2 regions of the Streptomyces sp. NPDC037288 genome follow, and region 2 is predicted to be linked to the other one. Evidence: predicted binding sites of a transcription regulator. Region 2 holds the regulator's gene; the other holds the start of a gene.
The links. Region 2 encodes HspR, which represses chaperone genes until heat shock. Its sites were predicted from a motif close to TTGAGNNNNNNNNNCTCAA; they were not measured.

Region 1 (9,285 bases), on a different contig from region 2:
GGCGGATGAGCAGGCCGTATGCGGAGGACTCCAGGTCGGGATGGACCTCGCGGGCCATCTCGCCCTGGTTGGCCCGCGCTCGCCGCAGCAGCACGGTCAGCTCCCGTTCCAGTGCCAGGAACTCCTGGTCGGCGCCGCTGGGCGTCACCTCGTGGGCGCCGCGATGTGCGTCGCCGTTTCGGTCCTCATGCACGTCAGCACCCCTGCTCGGTTTCCTGGTCCTGAAAGTTTCTGCCAAAAATCGTCATTGCCGCAGCTCTGTAAGTATTTCGCAGGCGTAGACCAACGGCGGCGCCCGGACCCCCTTCCACGCCGTCATCTACGTGCGTAGCTTCTTTATCAGGCAATCAATGGCATGCCCACGCCAGTGCGGCACTCGGTTCACGGTCACCGCCTCGTTTCCCCCCACCCCCCATCCCGGAGGCACGTCATGCCCGTGCACAGACCCGGCTCCGACCGCTCCCCCCGCCCCCCGCGCCCCCTCGCCGTCCTCGTCACGGCCCTGCTCGCGGCCCTCTCCCTCACCCTGCCCCTCACCTCCGCCCACGCCGCGACCGCGCCCGGCCGCGGCTTTGCCCACATGGGCATGGGCGTCCTCGCCCACGACGGCCGAAACGGCACCCCCACCTCGGGTGACGTCACCCAGACCGAGGGCGTGGACGTCTCCGCCTACCAGGGAAACGTCGCCTGGTCGACCCTGTGGAGCAGCGGGGTGCGCTGGGCGTACAGCAAGGCGACCGAGGGCACGTACTACACGAACCCGTACTTCGCCCAGCAGTACAACGGCTCGTACAACGTGGGCATGATCCGCGGCGCGTATCACTTCGCGACCCCGGACACCACCAGCGGCGCCACCCAGGCGAGCTACTTCGTCGGCCACGGCGGCGGCTGGTCGCGCGACGGCAGGACCCTGCCCGGCGCGCTCGACATCGAGTGGAACCCCTACGGCGCCGCCTGCTACGGCAAGACCACGAGCCAGATGGTCAGCTGGATCGCCGACTTCATCACCAGGTACAAGTCGCTCACCAGTCGCTACCCCGTGATCTACACGGCCACCAGCTGGTGGGCCCAGTGCACCGGCAACTACGGCGGCTTCGCCGCGAACAACCCGCTGTGGATCGCCCGCTACGCCTCGGACCCGGGGACGCTGCCGGCCGGCTGGTCGTACTACACGATGTGGCAGTACACGTCCTCCGGCCCGACGGTCGGCGACCACGACAAGTTCAACGGAGCCCTGGACCGGGTGCAGGCCCTGGCCAACGGCTAGCACCACACCCGCCGGGCCGGGGGCCCGGCAGCACCCCCGGGCAAGCGCGGCGACAGTGCCCTGGACCCGGTGCGGGCGCCGGCCAACGGCCGGTGCCCGCTGAGCCGGTCTGTGCGGTGGCCGGCCTCGCGGGCGGCCACCGTCTTCGCCGCGTTGGTGCTCACCGCCGCCCGGGATCATTCTGGTCAGCAAGGGCCTGCCGAGCTAGGGCGAGATGAGCGGCGATGGAGCGACAGTCGACGTACACGGCCACGGCCACCATCGATGAGCGGGGCATCCTCACGGGCTGGAGCGAAGGCGCACGGCGGCTGCTCGGCTACGACTCGCGGGCCGTCGTCGGACGGCCCGCCACCGCGCTGCTCGCCGCCGACGGCTCGGCGGCCCGCCGGATCCTGGCCGGACGCGAACGCTGGAACGGCACCGTCCCGCTGCGCCACCGCGACGGCCGGCGACTGGAGCTGGGCGTGCTCGCCCACCGCCGGACCTCGAAGGGCGGGGTCACCGACTGGCTCGTGGTGAGCGCCGTGACGGCCCGGCCGCAGCCGCCCCGGGGCGAACCACTGGAGGAGTGGACGTTCCTGCAGTCCCCCTTCCCACTGGCGATCTTCGACGCCGACCTGCGGCTCGTGCGCGCCAACCGCCGGATGGAGCACGCCCTCGCCCTGCCCGAGGCCGCGATGCGCGGACTGCGCCTGCCGCACATCGCGCCCGGCGCCGCGAGCGAGGAGGCCGACCGGTCGATGCGGCTCGCGCTGGAGTCCGGCCGGCCGCAGCAGGCCACGGCCGCACTCGGCCCGGAACTCGCCGCCGGCGCCGTGCTCACCCCGCTGAAGGACGCCGGGGGCCGGGTGCGCGCCGTCTGCCTGTCCACGCAGGCGCCCGACCAGGACGCCGCCGGCCCGCCACAGGCGGCGCACGAGAGCGGGCCGCGCGTCGGCCCGGTGGCGGACCAGGCCCGTGCCGCCCAGGAACTCGGCGAGGTCACGGTTCCCCGGCTCGCCGATGTCATGGCGGTCGACCTGCTGGACTCGCCCCGCGACGCGGACGACGAGCCCGGGCGGCCCGGCCTGGTGGTGCTGCGCCGCGCCGCGCTGCGCGCCGTCCCGGACGGCCACGGAACCGCCTACGGCGCCGGCCCGGGCGAGGCGGTCGTCTGCCCGGTGGACTCCCCTCCGGCCCAGTGCCTCGCGGCGAGCCGGCCGCTGCTGTACGACACGGCGGATCCGGTCGTCGCCGAGTGGGCGGCGGTGGACCCGGGCGCGGCGTGGCTGCGCGCGTCCGGGGCGCGCTCGCTGCTGGCGGTGCCGCTGCTCGCCCAGGGCGGGGCGCTCGGCGTGGCGCTCTTCGGCCGGCGCCCCGGCCGGGGGCCGTTCGGCCCGGGGGAGCTGCGGCTGGCCCAGGAGTTCACGGCCAAGGCGGCCGCCGGCATCCGGCAGGCCCACGCCTCCTCGCGGGCCCGCACCACCACCATGGCCCTCCAGCGGAGCCTGCTCCCGCACACGCTGCCCGCCCAGGCGGCCCTGGAGATCGCCGCCCGCTATCTGCCCACCGCGACCCGGGCCGGCGTGGGCGGCGACTGGTTCGACGTGATCCCGCTGTCCGGGGCGCGGGTGGCGCTCGTCGTGGGCGACGTGGTGGGCCACGGCATCCGCGCCTCGGCCACCATGGGCCGGCTGCGTACGGCGGTGCGCACGCTGGCGGACGTCGACCTGCCGGCCGACGAACTCCTCACCCACCTCGACGACCTGGTGCTGCGGCTCGCCGCCGACGAGGGCAGCGCGGACCCGGCCGCCGAGACCGCCGGCGGCATCGGCACCACCTGTCTGTACGCCGTCTACGACCCCGTCTCGCGCCGGTGCACCCTGGCCCGGGCCGGCCATCCGCCGCCCGCCGTGGTCACGCCGGACGGCGCCGTGCGCTTCCTCGACGTGCCCGCGGGGCCACCGCTCGGGCTCGGCGGGCTGCCCTTCGAGGCGATCGAGACCGAACTGCCCGAGGGGAGCCTGCTCGCGCTCTACACCAACGGGCTCTTCGAGGCCCGGGAGCACGACATCGACGAGGCGCTGGACAAGATGTTCGCCGCGCTCGGCCGGCCCGCGACCACGCTGGACGCCGTCTGCGACCGCGTGCTCACCGAGCTGCTGAGCCACCGCCCCGACGACGACGTCGCCCTGCTGGTCGCCCGCACCCGGGTCCTGCGCGAGGACCGCGTCGCCGCCTGGCAGCTGGCGAACGACCCCACGGACGTCTCGCGGGCCCGCCGCCTGGCCTGCGACCAGCTGTCCGCGTGGGGCCTGGACGAAGCCACCTTCCCCACCGAGCTGATGGTCAGCGAGCTGGTCACCAACGCCATGCGGTACGGCCGCCCGCCCGTCCGGCTCCGGCTGATCCACCAGGACTCGACCCTGATCTGCGAGGTGTACGACTCCAGCGGCACCACCCCGCACATGCGGCGCGCCCGAATCTTCGACGAGGGCGGCCGGGGCCTGCTGCTGGTCGCCCAGCTGGCCGACCGCTGGGGCACCCGGCACGACCGGGTCGGCAAGACGGTCTGGGCGGAGCAGTCGCTCGCCGGGGCCGCCGGTTGAGTCAGCCCGTCCATGTACGCGCGCATGGCGAAGGCCCGGGCCTCCCTCTGGTTTCCAGGGGACCGGGCCTCCGCTCATCCCGCAGCGTCCGTCACGCCGCCACGGGAACCTCCGGCGCCGCGCCGTTCGTCGCGGGCGCGAGCGCCAGCTCCAGGACCTGGCGGACGTCGGTCACGGTGTGGACGTCGAGCCCGTCCAGTACCTCGGCCGGGACGTCGTCCAGGTCGGGCTCGTTGCGCTTGGGGATGATCACGGTGGTCACCCCGGCACGCTGGGCGGCGAGCAGCTTCTGCTTCACGCCGCCGATGGGCAGGACGCGGCCCGTCAGTGAGACCTCGCCCGTCATCGCCACGTCCGTGCGGACCAGCCGCCCGGAGAGCAGCGACGCGAGGGCCGTGGTCATCGTGATGCCGGCGCTCGGGCCGTCCTTCGGGACCGCGCCCGCCGGGAAGTGGATGTGTACGCCCCGGTCCTTCAAGTCGCCGACCGGGAGCTCCAGTTCGGCGCCGTGGCTGCGCAGGAAGCTCAGCGCGATCTGCGCGGACTCCTTCATCACGTCACCGAGCTGACCGGTCAGGGTCAGGCCGGCCGCGCCCGTCTCCGGGTCGGCGAGGGACGCCTCCACGAAGAGGACGTCACCGCCGGCGCCGGTGACCGCGAGGCCGGTCGCCACACCCGGGACGGACGTACGGCGCTCGGCCGGGTCCTGGGCGGACTCGCGCACGTGGTGCGGACGCCCGATCAGACCGCGCAGGTCCTCGTCCCGGACGGTGAACGGCAGTTGCCGCTCGCCCAGTTCGTGCTGGGCCGCGACCTTGCGGAGCAGGCGTGCGATCGAGCGCTCCAGGGTGCGCACACCCGCCTCGCGCGTGTACTCGCCGGCCAGCTTGCGCAGGGCGCTCTCGTCCAGGGTGACCTCGTCCTCGCCGAGTCCCGCCCGCTCCAGCTGGCGCGGAAGCAGGTGGTCACGGGCGATGACGACCTTCTCGTCCTCGGTGTAGCCGTCCAGGCGGACGATCTCCATACGGTCGGCGAGCGCCTCCGGGATGGCCTCCAGGACGTTGGCGGTGGCCAGGAAGACCACGTCCGACAGGTCGAGTTCGACCTCCAGGTAGTGGTCCCGGAAGGTGTGGTTCTGCGCCGGGTCCAGGACTTCGAGCAGGGCCGCGGCCGGGTCGCCGCGGAAGTCGGAGCCCACCTTGTCGATCTCGTCCAGCAGGACCACCGGGTTCATGGATCCGGCCTCCTTGACGGCCCGTACGATCCGGCCGGGCAGCGCGCCGACGTACGTACGGCGGTGGCCGCGGATCTCGGCCTCGTCGCGGACACCGCCGAGGGCCACGCGGACGAACTTGCGGCCCATGGCGTGGGCCACGCTCTCCCCCAGGCTCGTCTTTCCGACGCCGGGGGGTCCGACCAGGGCCAGGACGGCACCGCCGCGCCGGCCGCCGATCACGCCGAGTCCGCGCTCACCGCGCCGCTTGCGTACCGCGAGGTACTCGGTGATGCGCTCCTTCACGTCCCGCAGACCGGCGTGCTCGGCGTCCAGGATCGCCTTGGCGCCCTGGATGTCGTACGTGTCCTCGGTGCGGGAGTTCCACGGGAGTTCGAGGACCGTGTCCAGCCAGGTCCGGATCCAGGAGCCCTCGGGCGACTGGTCGGAGGCCCGCTCCAGTTTGTCGACCTCCTTCAGGGCGGCCTCGCGGACCTTCTCCGGCAGGTCGGCGGCCTCGACGCGGGCGCGGTAGTCGTCGGACTCCTCGCTGTCCTTGTCGCCGTTCAGCTCGCGCAGTTCCTTGCGGACGGCCTCCAGCTGGCGGCGCAGCAGGAACTCGCGCTGCTGCTTGTCGACGCCCTCCTGGACGTCCTTGGCGATGGTCTCGGCCACGTCCTGCTCGGCGAGGTGGTCGCGGAGCTGCTGCGTGGCGAGCTTGAGCCGGGCCACCGGGTCGGCGGTCTCCAGCAGTTCGACCTTCTGTTCGATGGTGAGGAACGGCGAGTAGCCGGAGTTGTCGGAGAGCGCGGAGACGTCGTCGATGGCCTGGACGCGGTCCACGACCTGCCAGGCGCCGCGCTTCTTCAGCCAGGCGGTGGCGAGCGCCTTGTACTCCTTGACGAGGTCCGCGACCTGACCCGGCAGCGGGTCGGGGACGCCCTCGTCGACGCGGGCGCCCTCGACCCACAGGGCCGCGCCGGGACCGGTGGTGCCGGCGCCGATCCGCACGCGGCTGCGGCCGCGGATCAGAGCCCCCGGGTCACCGTCGGCCAGTCGGCCGACCTGCTCGACCGTGCCCAGCACACCGGTCTTCGCGTACGTGCCGTCGATGCGGGGCACCAGCAGCACCCTGGGCTTGCCCGGTTCCGACCGAGCGGCGGCCTGTGCGGCCTCCATCGCGGCCCGCACCTCGGCGTCGCTCAGGTCCAGCGGAACCACCATGCCGGGCAGCACGACCTCGTCGTCGAGCGGCAGCACGGGCAGGACGAGCGTGAACGCCGTGGACTCAGTAGCCATGATCTCCCCTTCGGCAGTCAAGTTGAGCTATGCCGACTCAACTGCTGGGGGCTGACTGGTGTTCCCCGTGTTTGTTCGCTGTGAGCGATCAGTTGCCGCGCCCCAGGAAGGCCGGGAGACGGTCCGGCATGCGGGTCTGTCCGGTGGTCACAGGGAAACCGGCGAGACCGCCGGGACGCGCCAGCGCCGCACGAGCGGCCAGCCGCTGATGCCGATGGCGAGGGCGATGAGATGGCCCCAGTTCGTCATCGGGTCCAGGAACGCGATCAGGTCGTCGACGAGGGCGGTGGTCGCCAGGGCCAGGAGGGGCCAGCGCAGCCAGGGGCTCAGGAGGCCGGCCAGGGCGCCCGTGCTGGCGGCGACGCCGAAGCTGATGCCGTAGTCGAGCCGGTGCAGCGAGGTGGCGGGAAGGTCGCCGAACAGGACGGCCAGGCCCACCGGGACCTCGGTCGCGAGGGTGGCCAGGACGTGCCCGGCAAGGAAGACACAGGCCGCCCGCGCGCCGCCTATGCGCCGTTCGAGCGCGGTGAGCACCAGCACGAACGCGAGCGCGTACGGCGACAGGACGCCGCCCGCGATCCACAGGGCGCTCGCCAGCAGCACCAGCACGGGGGTGCGCACCAGATGGGCGACGTCCGTGCTGGAGCCCTGGTAGAGGGAGTGCACCAGGCCCGGGTCGGCCAGGGCGGCGACCACCGAGGTGACGGCCAGGACGACACCGTAGGAGAAGGTGAACGGGGTTCCGGCGGGCGTGGGCAGCAGGCGCCACAGCCGCGGGACCCTCCTGGCCGGGCGCGGGGCGGCGGGGGCGGGGTTCCGGACGGGGGCCGTGGCGTGCCGCTGGCGCGGCATGCCGTCCAGCAGGTCCGCGAGCGCGGGTGCCGGGACGACGCCACCGGCGTCGGTGAGCGGAGCGCCCGGAAAGGGCGCGGACGCGGCCGACGCAGGGCCCGTCGCGATCGGTTCCACAGTGTGGCGCTCCTTCCTTCGCGCCCCACCCTTCGCGTTGCGCGGGTCGCTGTCTATGACCGACGCCACGCGAGAGCGGATTCACAGCAACCTCTCACGTGCCGGATGCGTCCGCGCCCGGCCCGTTGTCCACAGCGCGCGCGTGTCATCCGCAATTCCCGTGAAGGACTGGGCGCGTTCGAGCAGGATGGGGGCATGACTGCTGGCGTGTACGACTCTCCCGTGGTCCTCGACCGGCGCGACGGCCCGTACGGCGAGGTGGTGCTGCGCCGGCACGGAACGCTGCTGCAGATCATCGCCAACGGCTGTTTCCTGATGGACACCTCCGACGGCCGCTCGGAGCGGCTGCTGGTGGACGCCGCGTACGGCGCGCTGGACGGGCGGCCGGAGCCGAGCGTGCTGATCGGCGGGCTGGGCGTGGGATTCTCACTCGCACATGCGGCGGCGGACCCCCGGTGGGGGCGGATCACCGTGGTCGAGCGGGAGTCCGCCGTCGTCGACTGGCACCGGGACGGGCCGCTGGCAGAGGTTTCCGCCGGGGCGCTCGGCGATCCGCGCACCGAGATCGTGCAGGAGGATCTCGTGGCGTTCGTCCATGAGACATCGGACACGTTCGACGCCCTCTGCCTGGACGTCGACAACGGTCCCGGCTGGACCGTCACGGACGACAACCACAGCCTCTACTCACCGGCCGGACTGGCCGCCTGCCTACGGGTGTTGGAACCCGGTGGAGTGCTGGCCGTGTGGTCCGCCGAGCCCTCTCCGGAATTTGAAGGAACCTTGCGGAATGCCGGGTTCCGGCAGGTGCGTACCGAAGAGGTCCCCGTTGCCCGGGGCGTTCCGGACGCCGTACACCTCGGCGTACGACCTGGATAGCGACAGCACGACGGATCCCCGTAATGTGCTGCCCTGACGCGGATCATTCAAGCGTCAATCGCAGACATGGGATCACCCCACTGGTTCCGGAAAGCAACAAGCAGGGGCGGGCGATGGAGCAGACACACACCTCCCAGAGCGGCGCGGCGACGACCACCCCGGGCGCACAGCGCCGGGTGCTGGTCGTCGAAGACGACCCCACGATCGTCGACGCCATCGCGGCCCGGCTCCGCGCCGAGGGATTTCTCGTGCAAACCGCGTCGGACGGTCCGGCGGCCGTCGACACGGCCGAGGCCTGGCAGCCCGATCTGCTGATCCTCGACATCATGCTGCCGGGCTTCGACGGCCTCGAGGTCTGTCGGCGGGTGCAGGCGCAGCGCCCGGTGCCGGTGCTGATGCTGACCGCGCGGGACGACGAGACGGACATGCTGGTCGGTCTCGGGGTCGGTGCGGACGACTACATGACCAAGCCGTTCTCGATGCGGGAGCTGGCCGCGCGGGTGCACGTGCTGCTGCGGCGGGTGGAGCGGGCGGCCCTGGCCGCCGCGACGCCGCGCAGCGGGATCCTGCGCCTCGGCGAGCTGGAGATCGACCACGCGCAGCGCCGGGTGCGGGTGAAGTCCGAGGACGTCCACCTGACGCCCACCGAGTTCGACCTGCTGGTGTGCCTGGCGAACACCCCGCGCGCGGTGCTCTCCCGGGAGCAGCTGCTGGCCGAGGTGTGGGACTGGGCGGACGCCTCCGGCACCCGTACGGTCGACAGCCACATCAAGGCGCTGCGCCGGAAGATCGGCGCCGAGCGCATCCGCACCGTGCACGGCGTGGGATACGCGCTGGAGACGCCGACACCGTGAGCGGCGACGGGCGGCAGGCCGCGCGGAGGAGCCCCGGGGAGGATCCCTGGGGCGGCGTACGCCCGTTCTCGATCAAGACCAAGCTGGGTGCACTCGTCGTCATATCGGTGCTGATCACCACCGGACTGTCGATCGTCGCGGTGCACACCAAGACCGAGCTGCGTTTCATCACGGTCTTCTCGATGATCGCCACACTGCTGATCACGCAGTTCGTGGCGC
Region 2 (9,285 bases):
CACCGCCTTCGGGGCCGGGGTCTGTGCCGCCGCCGAGCTGATGGACGGGCTCGCCGTCCTGCTGAGCGTGTTCGCCGCCGCCCTCACCGGCTTCCTGATGCACAACTGGCATCCCGCGCGGATCGGGCTCGGCACCTGCGGCTCGCTGTTCACCGGGTTCCTGCTGTCGTCGTCCCTCGTCTTCACGCGCGCGGGGTACGACCTGGTGCCGAGCGCGGCCGTGATGTTCTGCCTCGGCGCGGTGGCGGTCGCCGACGCCGTCCTCGTGGTCCTCGCCCGGGGACTGGCCCGGCGTCCGCTGCTGCGGCGCGGCCCCGACCATCTCGCGCACCGGATGCGGCCGCTCGGGCTCACCCCGCCGGGCTCCGTCGTGCTGCTGGGTGCCGGCTCCTTCTCCTCGGTGCTCGTCGGGGTGCTCGTGCACACCGGGTGGACGGGGGAGGGGGCCGTGCTGTGGGTGGCCGGGGCGGCGCTGCTGGTGGTGCTCGTCCTCCTTCGGATGCCTGTCCAGTCGCCGCGTCGCACCGAATCGACGCAGGTCAGCGGCCAGTTGCGTGTAAGGAACGGATAAGACTTGAGTCCCTGCGGCTCAGGTCTGTTGACCCATCGCCGGGCGTCATGCACACTTGAGTCCGTTCCACTCAAGTCAGCTGGAGGAATCAACCATGGCACGTGCGGTCGGCATCGACCTGGGCACGACTAACTCCGTCGTCAGCGTTCTGGAGGGCGGCGAGCCCACCGTCATCACCAACGCCGAGGGCGCCAGGACCACGCCGTCCGTCGTCGCCTTCGCCAAGAACGGTGAGGTGCTCGTCGGCGAGGTCGCCAAGCGCCAGGCGGTCACGAACGTGGACCGGACCATCCGCTCGGTGAAGCGCCACATGGGCACCGACTGGAAGATCCAGCTCGACGGCAAGGACTTCAACCCGCAGCAGATCTCCGCGTTCATCCTGCAGAAGCTGAAGCGGGACGCCGAGGCCTACCTGGGCGAGAAGGTGACCGACGCGGTCATCACCGTCCCGGCCTACTTCAACGACTCCGAGCGTCAGGCGACGAAGGAGGCCGGTGAGATCGCGGGTCTGAACGTCCTGCGCATCGTCAACGAGCCGACCGCCGCCGCGCTGGCCTACGGCCTCGACAAGGACGACCAGACCATCCTCGTCTTCGACCTCGGTGGCGGCACCTTCGACGTGTCGCTCCTGGAGATCGGCGACGGCGTCGTCGAGGTGAAGGCCACCAACGGTGACAACCACCTCGGTGGTGACGACTGGGACCAGCGCGTCGTCGACTACCTGGTGCAGCAGTTCAAGTCCGGTCACGGCGTGGACCTCGCCAAGGACAAGATGGCCCTCCAGCGCCTCCGCGAGGCCGCCGAGAAGGCCAAGATCGAGCTGTCCTCCTCCACCGAGACCTCGATCAACCTGCCCTACATCACCGCGTCCGCCGAGGGCCCGCTGCACCTGGACGAGAAGCTCACCCGCGCCCAGTTCCAGCAGCTGACCGCCGACCTGCTGGAGCGCTGCAAGACGCCGTTCCACAACGTCATCAAGGACGCCGGCATCTCCATCAACGAGATCGACCACGTCGTCCTGGTCGGCGGCTCCACCCGTATGCCCGCCGTCGCCGAGCTCGTCAAGGAGCTGACCGGCGGCAAGGAGGCCAACAAGGGTGTGAACCCGGACGAGGTCGTCGCCATCGGCGCCTCGCTCCAGGCCGGTGTCCTCAAGGGCGAGGTCAAGGACGTCCTGCTCCTCGACGTCACCCCGCTGTCCCTCGGCATCGAGACCAAGGGCGGCATCATGACCAAGCTGATCGAGCGCAACACCACGATCCCGACGAAGCGCTCCGAGATCTTCACGACGGCCGAGGACAACCAGCCGTCCGTGCAGATCCAGGTCTACCAGGGCGAGCGCGAGATCGCGGCGTACAACAAGAAGCTCGGCATGTTCGAACTGACCGGTCTGCCGCCGGCGCCGCGTGGCGTCCCGCAGATCGAGGTCTCCTTCGACATCGACGCCAACGGCATCATGCACGTGACCGCCAAGGACCTGGGCACGGGCAAGGAGCAGAAGATGACCGTCACCGGCGGCTCCTCGCTGCCGAAGGACGAGGTCGACCGCATGCGCCAGGAGGCCGAGCAGTACGCGGAGGAGGACCACCGCCGCCGCGAGGCCGCCGAGACCCGCAACCAGGGCGAGCAGCTCGTCTACCAGACCGAGAAGTTCCTCAAGGACAACGAGGACAAGGTCCCGGGCGAGATCAAGACCGAGGTCGAGGAGGCCGTCGCCGAGCTGAAGGAGAAGCTCAAGGGCGAGGACACCGCCGAGATCCGCACCGCCACCGAGAAGGTCGCGGCCGTCTCGCAGAAGCTGGGCCAGGCCATGTACGCCGACGCCCAGTCCGCGCAGGCCGCCGGCGGCCCGGAGGGCGCCGCCCAGGGCGGCAAGGCCGCTGACGACGACGTCGTGGACGCGGAGATCGTGGACGACGAGCGCAAGGACGGTGCCGCGTGACGGAGGAGACCCCGGGCTTCGAGGAGAAGCCCGACGTCCCCTCCGGCGCCACCTCCGACGACGCCGAGCCGAAGGCCGCCCCCGAGGAGGGGGCGGCCCCGGCCGGGGACGGAAACGCAGACGCGGGCCTGGTGGCCCAGCTGGACCAGGTACGTACGGCGCTGAACGAGCGCACGCTCGACCTCCAGCGCCTCCAGGCCGAGTACCAGAACTACCGCCGCCGGGTCGAGCGGGACCGCGCCGCGGTCAAGGAGATCGCCATCGCGAACCTCCTGACCGAGCTGCTGCCCGTGCTGGACGACATCGGCCGCGCGCGGGAACACGGCGAACTGGTCGGCGGCTTCAAGTCGGTGGCCGAGTCGCTGGAGACCGTCGCGGCCAAGATGGGCCTGCAGCAGTTCGGCAAGGAGGGCGAGCCCTTCGACCCGACCATCCACGAGGCCCTGATGCACTCCTACGCGCCGGACGTCACCGAGACGACCTGCGTGGCGATCCTGCAGCCCGGGTATCGCATCGGCGAGCGCACCATCCGCCCCGCGCGGGTGGCCGTCGCCGAGCCGCAGCCCGGCGCGCAGACCGTCAAGGCCGAGGGCGCCGAGGAGAACACCGAGGCGAAGCAGGCCGGCTCCGCCGACGACAAGGAGAACGGTGGCCCGGACGAGGGCTGACGTAATCACCGCAGACAGGAAGGAGGGGCGTCGAGGATGAGCACCAAGGACTTCATCGAGAAGGACTACTACAAGGTCCTCGGCGTCCCCAAGGACGCCACCGAGGCCGAGATCAAGAAGGCGTACCGGAAGCTCGCCCGCGAGTTCCACCCGGACGCCAACAAGGGCAACACCAAGGCCGAGGAGCGCTTCAAGGAGATCTCCGAGGCGAACGACATCCTCGGCGACCCCAAGAAGCGCAAGGAGTACGACGAGGCACGCGCCCTGTTCGGCAACGGCGGCTTCCGCCCCGGGCCGGGCACCGGCGGCTCCTTCAACTTCGACCTGGGCGACCTCTTCGGAGGCGGCGCCCAGGGCGGGGGTTCCGGCGGCTTCGGCGGCGGAATCGGTGACGTCTTCGGGGGCCTGTTCAACCGCGGCGGAGCCACGGGCACACGCACCCAGCCCCGGCGCGGCCAGGACATCGACACCGAGGTCACGCTGAGCTTCACGGAGGCCATCGAGGGCGCCACGGTGCCGCTCAGGATGTCCTCCCAGGCACCCTGCAAGGCCTGCTCCGGCACCGGCGACAAGAACGGCACACCGCGCGTGTGCCCGACCTGCGTCGGCACCGGGCAGGTGGCGCGGGGCTCGGGCGGCGGTTTCTCGCTCACCGATCCCTGCCCCGACTGCAAGGGCCGCGGGCTGATCGCGGAGCACCCCTGCATGGAGTGCAAGGGCAGCGGCCGCGCCAAGTCCTCGCGCACGATGCAGGTCCGCATCCCGGCCGGCGTGACCGACGGGCAGCGCATCCGGCTGCGCGGCAAGGGCGCGCCCGGCGAGCGGGGTGGACCGGCGGGCGACCTGTACGTGGTCGTGCACGTCGGCGAGCACCCGGTGTTCGGGCGCAAGGGCGACAACCTCACGGTGACCGTCCCGGTGACCTTCGTCGAGGCCGCGCTCGGCGGCGAGGTGAGGGTCCCCACCCTGGGCGGCCCGTCCGTCACCCTGAAGCTGCCGCCCGGCACGCCCAACGGCCGCACCATGCGCGCCCGCGGCAAGGGCGCGGTCCGCAAGGACGGCACCCGCGGCGACCTCCTGGTCACCGTCGAGGTGCGTGTCCCCAAGGACCTGTCGGGGAAGGCTCGTGACGCACTGGAGGCGTATCGCGAGGCGACCGCGGGCGAGAACCCGCGGGCGGAGCTGTTCGAGGCCGCGAAGGGAGACTGAGAGAGATGGACGGCCGTCGACGTAACCCGTATGAACTGACCGAGGAGACCCCGGTCTACGTCATCTCGGTGGCGGCCCAGCTCTCCGGACTCCACCCGCAGACGCTGCGCCAGTACGACCGCCTCGGCCTGGTCTCCCCGGACCGCACCGCGGGCCGGGGCCGGCGCTACTCGGCCCGCGACATCGAACTGCTCCGCCAGGTGCAGCAGTTGTCGCAGGACGAGGGCATCAACCTGGCCGGCATCAAGCGGATCATCGAACTGGAGAACCAGGTCGCCGCCCTCCAGTCCCGCGTCGTGGAACTGGAGGCGGCCCTGGACGGCGCGGCGGCCGCGATGCAGCAGCGCGAGGCCGCCGTCCACGCCTCCTACCGCCGCGACCTGGTCCCGTACCAGGAGGTCCAGCAGACCAGCGCGCTGGTGGTGTGGCGGCCGAAACGGCAGCAGAGCGACTGAGACAGCGGTGGCAAGGGGCCCGGAGGGAGACCTCCGGGCCCCTTTTCCCGTGCCTCAGGGCGCGATGCCGATCCGGAACACGTGAGCGCCGACCGGGTCCGACTCGGTGCCGTCGGCGTAGACGGCGGTGACCTTGTAGAAGACGGTGTCGGCCGCCGGCGCGGTGGTGTCCCGGTAGCCGGTGCCGAAGCCGACGGGCGTGCCGGTCAGCCGTACGTAGGCGCCGGCGTCGCGGTCCCAGCGGTACACGTGGTAGCCGGTCGGGGTGCCCTTCGGGTCGTCCCCGTAGGCGGAGGCGTCGATGTCGGGACCCTCGGCGGTGTCCAGGACCCGCATCCACAGATGGCCGGAATCGTCCGGATAGGTCTCCGCCGGCATCAGGTCCAGCTCGGTGACCTCCACGCCGGTCGAGGCGCCGGTGTCCAGGGCGTTGCCGTCCCGGTCGACGGCCACGACCACATAGCGCAGGTGCTCGCCGTCGGGCAGGCTCACGTCCCGGTTCCCGGACCAGACGGTGCCGAACGGGAGGCTGGGCGTGATGTCGGTGTAGGTCCAGGTGCCGTCGCGGTACACGCCCCGGTGGATCTCGTAGTGGTCCACGTCGGCGGCGGTGCTGTCGTCCCAGTCGAGCAGGACGCCGTTGCCCTGCGGGGTGGCGGTCAGCCCGGTCACGGCGGGCGGGGGCGTGTAGTCGCCGACGTGCTGGACGGTGACGGGGGCCGAGAGGGGGCCGCCGTTGCCCGCGTCGTCCAGGGACCGGACGGTGTAGGTGTGTGTGGTCGAGCGCTCGACGCCGGTGTCCGTGTACGAGGTGCCGGCCACCTCGGTGAGGCGGTCGCCGTCCCGGTAGACGAGGAACCGCGAGACGCCGCTGCCCTCGGGGCCCCAGGGCCAGTTCAGGGTGACGCCCCGCTCGCCGTCCTCGGCCGTCACGTCCGGGACGTAGGCGGGCGGGGTCTCGTCGCGGGTGTAGTACTCGGAAACACCGGACGGCGCCGACTCGTTGCCGGCGGTGTCGACGGCGGTGACGACGTAGAAGTAGCGGTCTCCGGTCTGCGGCGGACGGTCGGTCCACCACGTGGACTGCAGCAGCGTGTCACCGCTCAGCAGGTGGTCCGGGGTCGTCGTGACGGGCCGCGCGACGGAGCGGTACACCCGGTAGCCCGCGAGGTCGGGCTCGGTGTTCCGGCTCCAGGACAGCGTGACCTCGCGAACCGGGTCCATGGACCAGTCCGCGGCGTCGGCGGGCGCGGCCGGAGCGGTGGTGTCCACGGTGGTCACGCCCTGGTCCGCCGTGCCCGCCGACTCGTTGCCCGCCCTGTCGTAGGCGCGGACCTCGTAGTAGTAGGCGGCGCCGGTCTTCGGCAAAGTGGTGTCGGTGTACGCCGTGGAGGTGGTCGTGGCCAGCGGCTCGGCGGGGTACGACGAGCCCTTCGGCCGCCGGTAGACGCGGTAACCGGCGAGGTCCATCTCGGCGTTCCTCGCCCAGCTGATCCCGGCCCTGCCGGTCGCGGGGTCGTAGCGGACCGAAGTCCCGGCCGGAACGAGGGGCTTGACCTTGTCGACGGTGGCGGAGGTGCGCGGGGTGTAGCCGAACCTCACGCTCGCCGCGCCCGTCCAGTTGACGTAGTCGAGCCGCAGGGTGTGCCTGCCCTGGGGGACGCTGACGTCGACGGTCCTGGCTCGCGCACCCGAGGTGCCGGACCAGAGGTCGACCTTGCGGACGCCGTCCAGGTAGACCCGGATGCCGTCGGTCCCGGAGACGGCGAACGCGAAGGGCCCGCCGGAGCCGAAGTCGCGGGTGACGGTCCAGCGGACGCCGAAGTAGTCCTTCGGCAGGCCGGAGGCGGGAGCGCCGCTCCAGCTCTGGTCGATGGCGCTGTCACAGTCCGTTTTCTTCGGAGTGCCGGAGAACGTGGTGTTCGCGTAGAACGTGCGCTTGTACGTCGGCGAGGCGCAGGCCGTGGCGGCGGAGGCGGACGCGGTGGCCGCGCCCAGCAGGCCGCCGGCGGTGGCGAGTACGACGGCGGCTGCGGTCGCGCATCTGGCTGGGATCATTCGGTCCTCTGGTCGAGTCGGGGAAGCGGCGGACGGCCGCGGTGATCACGACTCGCGAGCGAGGGGGTTGGTTGTGCGGATCTTTGCCGATCTTTGAAACGCTGTTGGCCGGTCAGCCGGAGAGCATGTCGCCGGCCATCTCGACCGCGATCATCCACATCGGCTGCGCCCCGGTGTTCCCGTTCTCTTGCCGTCTCCTTTGCCGTCTCCTGAACACCCCTTGGACGAAGGGTCCGTAAAGAGTGTTTGGAGAAGATTCCGTTCGTCCTTCACAGTGTCAGCTGAGGGTGATGTTGCGGACTCGTTAAGTAGTTCCGCTTGACGCCGGGTGTGGCCTGCGCGTTGTCTTTTCAGACACCTGGGGCGTATAGCAGCCCTACGTCCGGAACGCACCTGAAGTGAGCTCTCGAATGCGTCGTATCGCCATATCCGTGGCCGCATCCACGATGACCCTCTCGCTCGCCGGATGCGGCGTGCTGGACGCGACGGGGGACGGCGCGAGCGCGAGCCCGAGCAAGGGTGACGACATCACCGTGGGCCTGCTGCTGCCGGAGAAGGCGAACACCCGCTACGACAGGTTCGACTACCCGATCATCAAGGACAAGGTCGCCCGACTCACCAACAAGCGGGGCAAGGTCGAGTACGACAACGCCGACGCGGACGCCTCCCGGCAGGCCTCGCAGCTGCAGAAGATGATCGACGAGAAGGTCGACATCATCCTGCTCGACGCCGTCGACTCGCATGCCGTCGCCGCCGGGGTGCAGAAGGCCAAGGACGCGGGCATCCCGGTCATCGCCTACGACCGTCTCGCCGAGGGCCCGATCGACGCCTACGTCTCCTTCGACAACGAGCTCGTCGGAGAGGTGCAGGGCCGGACCCTGCTGGAGGCCCTCGGGCCGAACACCGACACCTCCGACAAGATCGTCATGGTGAACGGCTCGCCCACCGACCCGAACGCCAAGCAGTTCAAGCAGGGCGCGCTCTCCGAGCTGAACGGCAAGGTGACGATCGCGGAGTCGTACGACACCACGGACTGGAAGCCGGAGATCGCCGAGGCCCACATGACCCAGGCGATCGGCCAGATCGGCAAGAACAACATCGCCGGTGTCTACGCCGCCAACGACGGCATGGCGAGCGGTGTCATCAAGGCCCTGAAGGCGGCGGGGGTCACGAGCCTGCCCCCGGTCACCGGCCAGGACGCGGAACTCGACGCGGTCCAGCGGATCGTGGCCGGCGAGCAGTACATGAGCGTCTACAAGGCCTACCCGGACGAGGCCGAGGCCGCCGCGCAGATGGCCGTCGCCAGGGTCCAGGGCAAGGACATCCAGTTCGACGCGCTCACCCAGGACAAGGTCGACAGCCCCACCGCCAAGGACATCCCGGCCAAGCTGATCCAGCCGATCGCCCTGACCAAGCGCACCATCAAGTCCACGGTCATCGCGGACGGCATCTACTCCGTGGGCGACATCTGCACCCCCAAGTACAAGGTGGCCTGCGCGACGCTCGGCCTGAAGTAGGCGTCCCCCGCGCCCCCGGCGAAGCGCTTCAGCTTGTTGCAAGGCGAGGGGCGGAGCCTGGTCGATACCCGGACATAGACGCGTTTGCCGCGGGCCCCGTTGAGTCGAGCCGTGTTGCGGACCCGGTCGGCGCCGCGCATAGTTGCGCTGCGGAAGTGGCAGCACACCGGGGGTGAAATGGGCGATGGCCGGGCGCGGGGCGGACGAGCATCCACACGGCGCCGACCGACTGTGCGCGGCCGGGGATCGGGTGTATTCCCGGGCGGTACGCCGCGGGCGGGTGCCGCGCACTGATGCCGAGACGGTGCCCTGCCTGCTGGAACTGGCCCTGCTGCACCCGGACCCCGACGACATGGACTGGCTGGTGCCGACCTCCCCGCAGGAGGTCATGACCAGGCTGCTGCGCGGGGTCTACGACGAGGTCAGCGAGAGTCAGCGGCGGGTGGGCTCGGCGGTGGCCGCCTTCGAGTGGTACGCCGGACTCGGCCGTCAGCTGGGCGCGCTCGCCGCGCCCGCCGAGGGCAGCGCGATCCGGGTACTGGACGGGCTGTCCCGGATCCAGGCCGCGATGGACGAGGCGACCGAGGCGTGCACGACGGAGGTGCTCACCGTGCAGCCCGGCGGCATCCGCCGGGAGGCCGAGCTGACCGAGGGGCTGCACCGGGCGCTGGCGCTGCGCGGCCGGGGCGTGCGCATGCGCGACCTGTACACGCACGTGGCCCGGCACGGGCAGGGGCTGCTCAACTACCTGGAGCTGATGGGCGACACGGTGGAGGCCCGCACCCTGGACGAGGTCATCGACCGGCTCATCCTCTTCGACCGCACGGTCGCCTTCATCCCCGCCAACGCCGACCGCACGATGGCC

Region 1: lon (endopeptidase La) is a predicted target of HspR. The motif match lies at 6,390-6,408, and genes of this name have one in related genera.

What each region holds. Positions count from the first base shown of each region.
Region 1 is NZ_JBVJVY010000020.1:133,110-142,394, reverse strand. It holds gene ACZ7GZ_RS22935 (MarR family winged helix-turn-helix transcriptional regulator) at 1-193, opposite strand, end outside; gene ACZ7GZ_RS22930 (lysozyme) at 431-1,267, shown strand; gene ACZ7GZ_RS22925 (ATP-binding SpoIIE family protein phosphatase) at 1,492-3,855, shown strand; gene lon (endopeptidase La) at 3,947-6,367, opposite strand; gene ACZ7GZ_RS22915 (rhomboid-like protein) at 6,515-7,336, opposite strand; gene ACZ7GZ_RS22910 (spermine/spermidine synthase domain-containing protein) at 7,532-8,212, shown strand; gene ACZ7GZ_RS22905 (response regulator transcription factor) at 8,326-9,066, shown strand; gene ACZ7GZ_RS22900 (HAMP domain-containing sensor histidine kinase) at 9,063-9,285, shown strand, end outside.
Region 2 is NZ_JBVJVY010000050.1:33,114-42,398, forward strand. It holds gene ACZ7GZ_RS36170 (MraY family glycosyltransferase) at 1-571, shown strand, start outside; gene dnaK (molecular chaperone DnaK) at 666-2,513, shown strand; gene grpE (nucleotide exchange factor GrpE) at 2,510-3,181, shown strand; gene dnaJ (molecular chaperone DnaJ) at 3,218-4,390, shown strand; gene ACZ7GZ_RS36190 (heat shock protein transcriptional repressor HspR) at 4,396-4,845, shown strand; gene ACZ7GZ_RS36195 (fibronectin type III domain-containing protein) at 4,900-6,903, opposite strand; gene ACZ7GZ_RS36200 (sugar ABC transporter substrate-binding protein) at 7,314-8,420, shown strand; gene ACZ7GZ_RS36205 (helix-turn-helix transcriptional regulator) at 8,605-9,285, shown strand, end outside.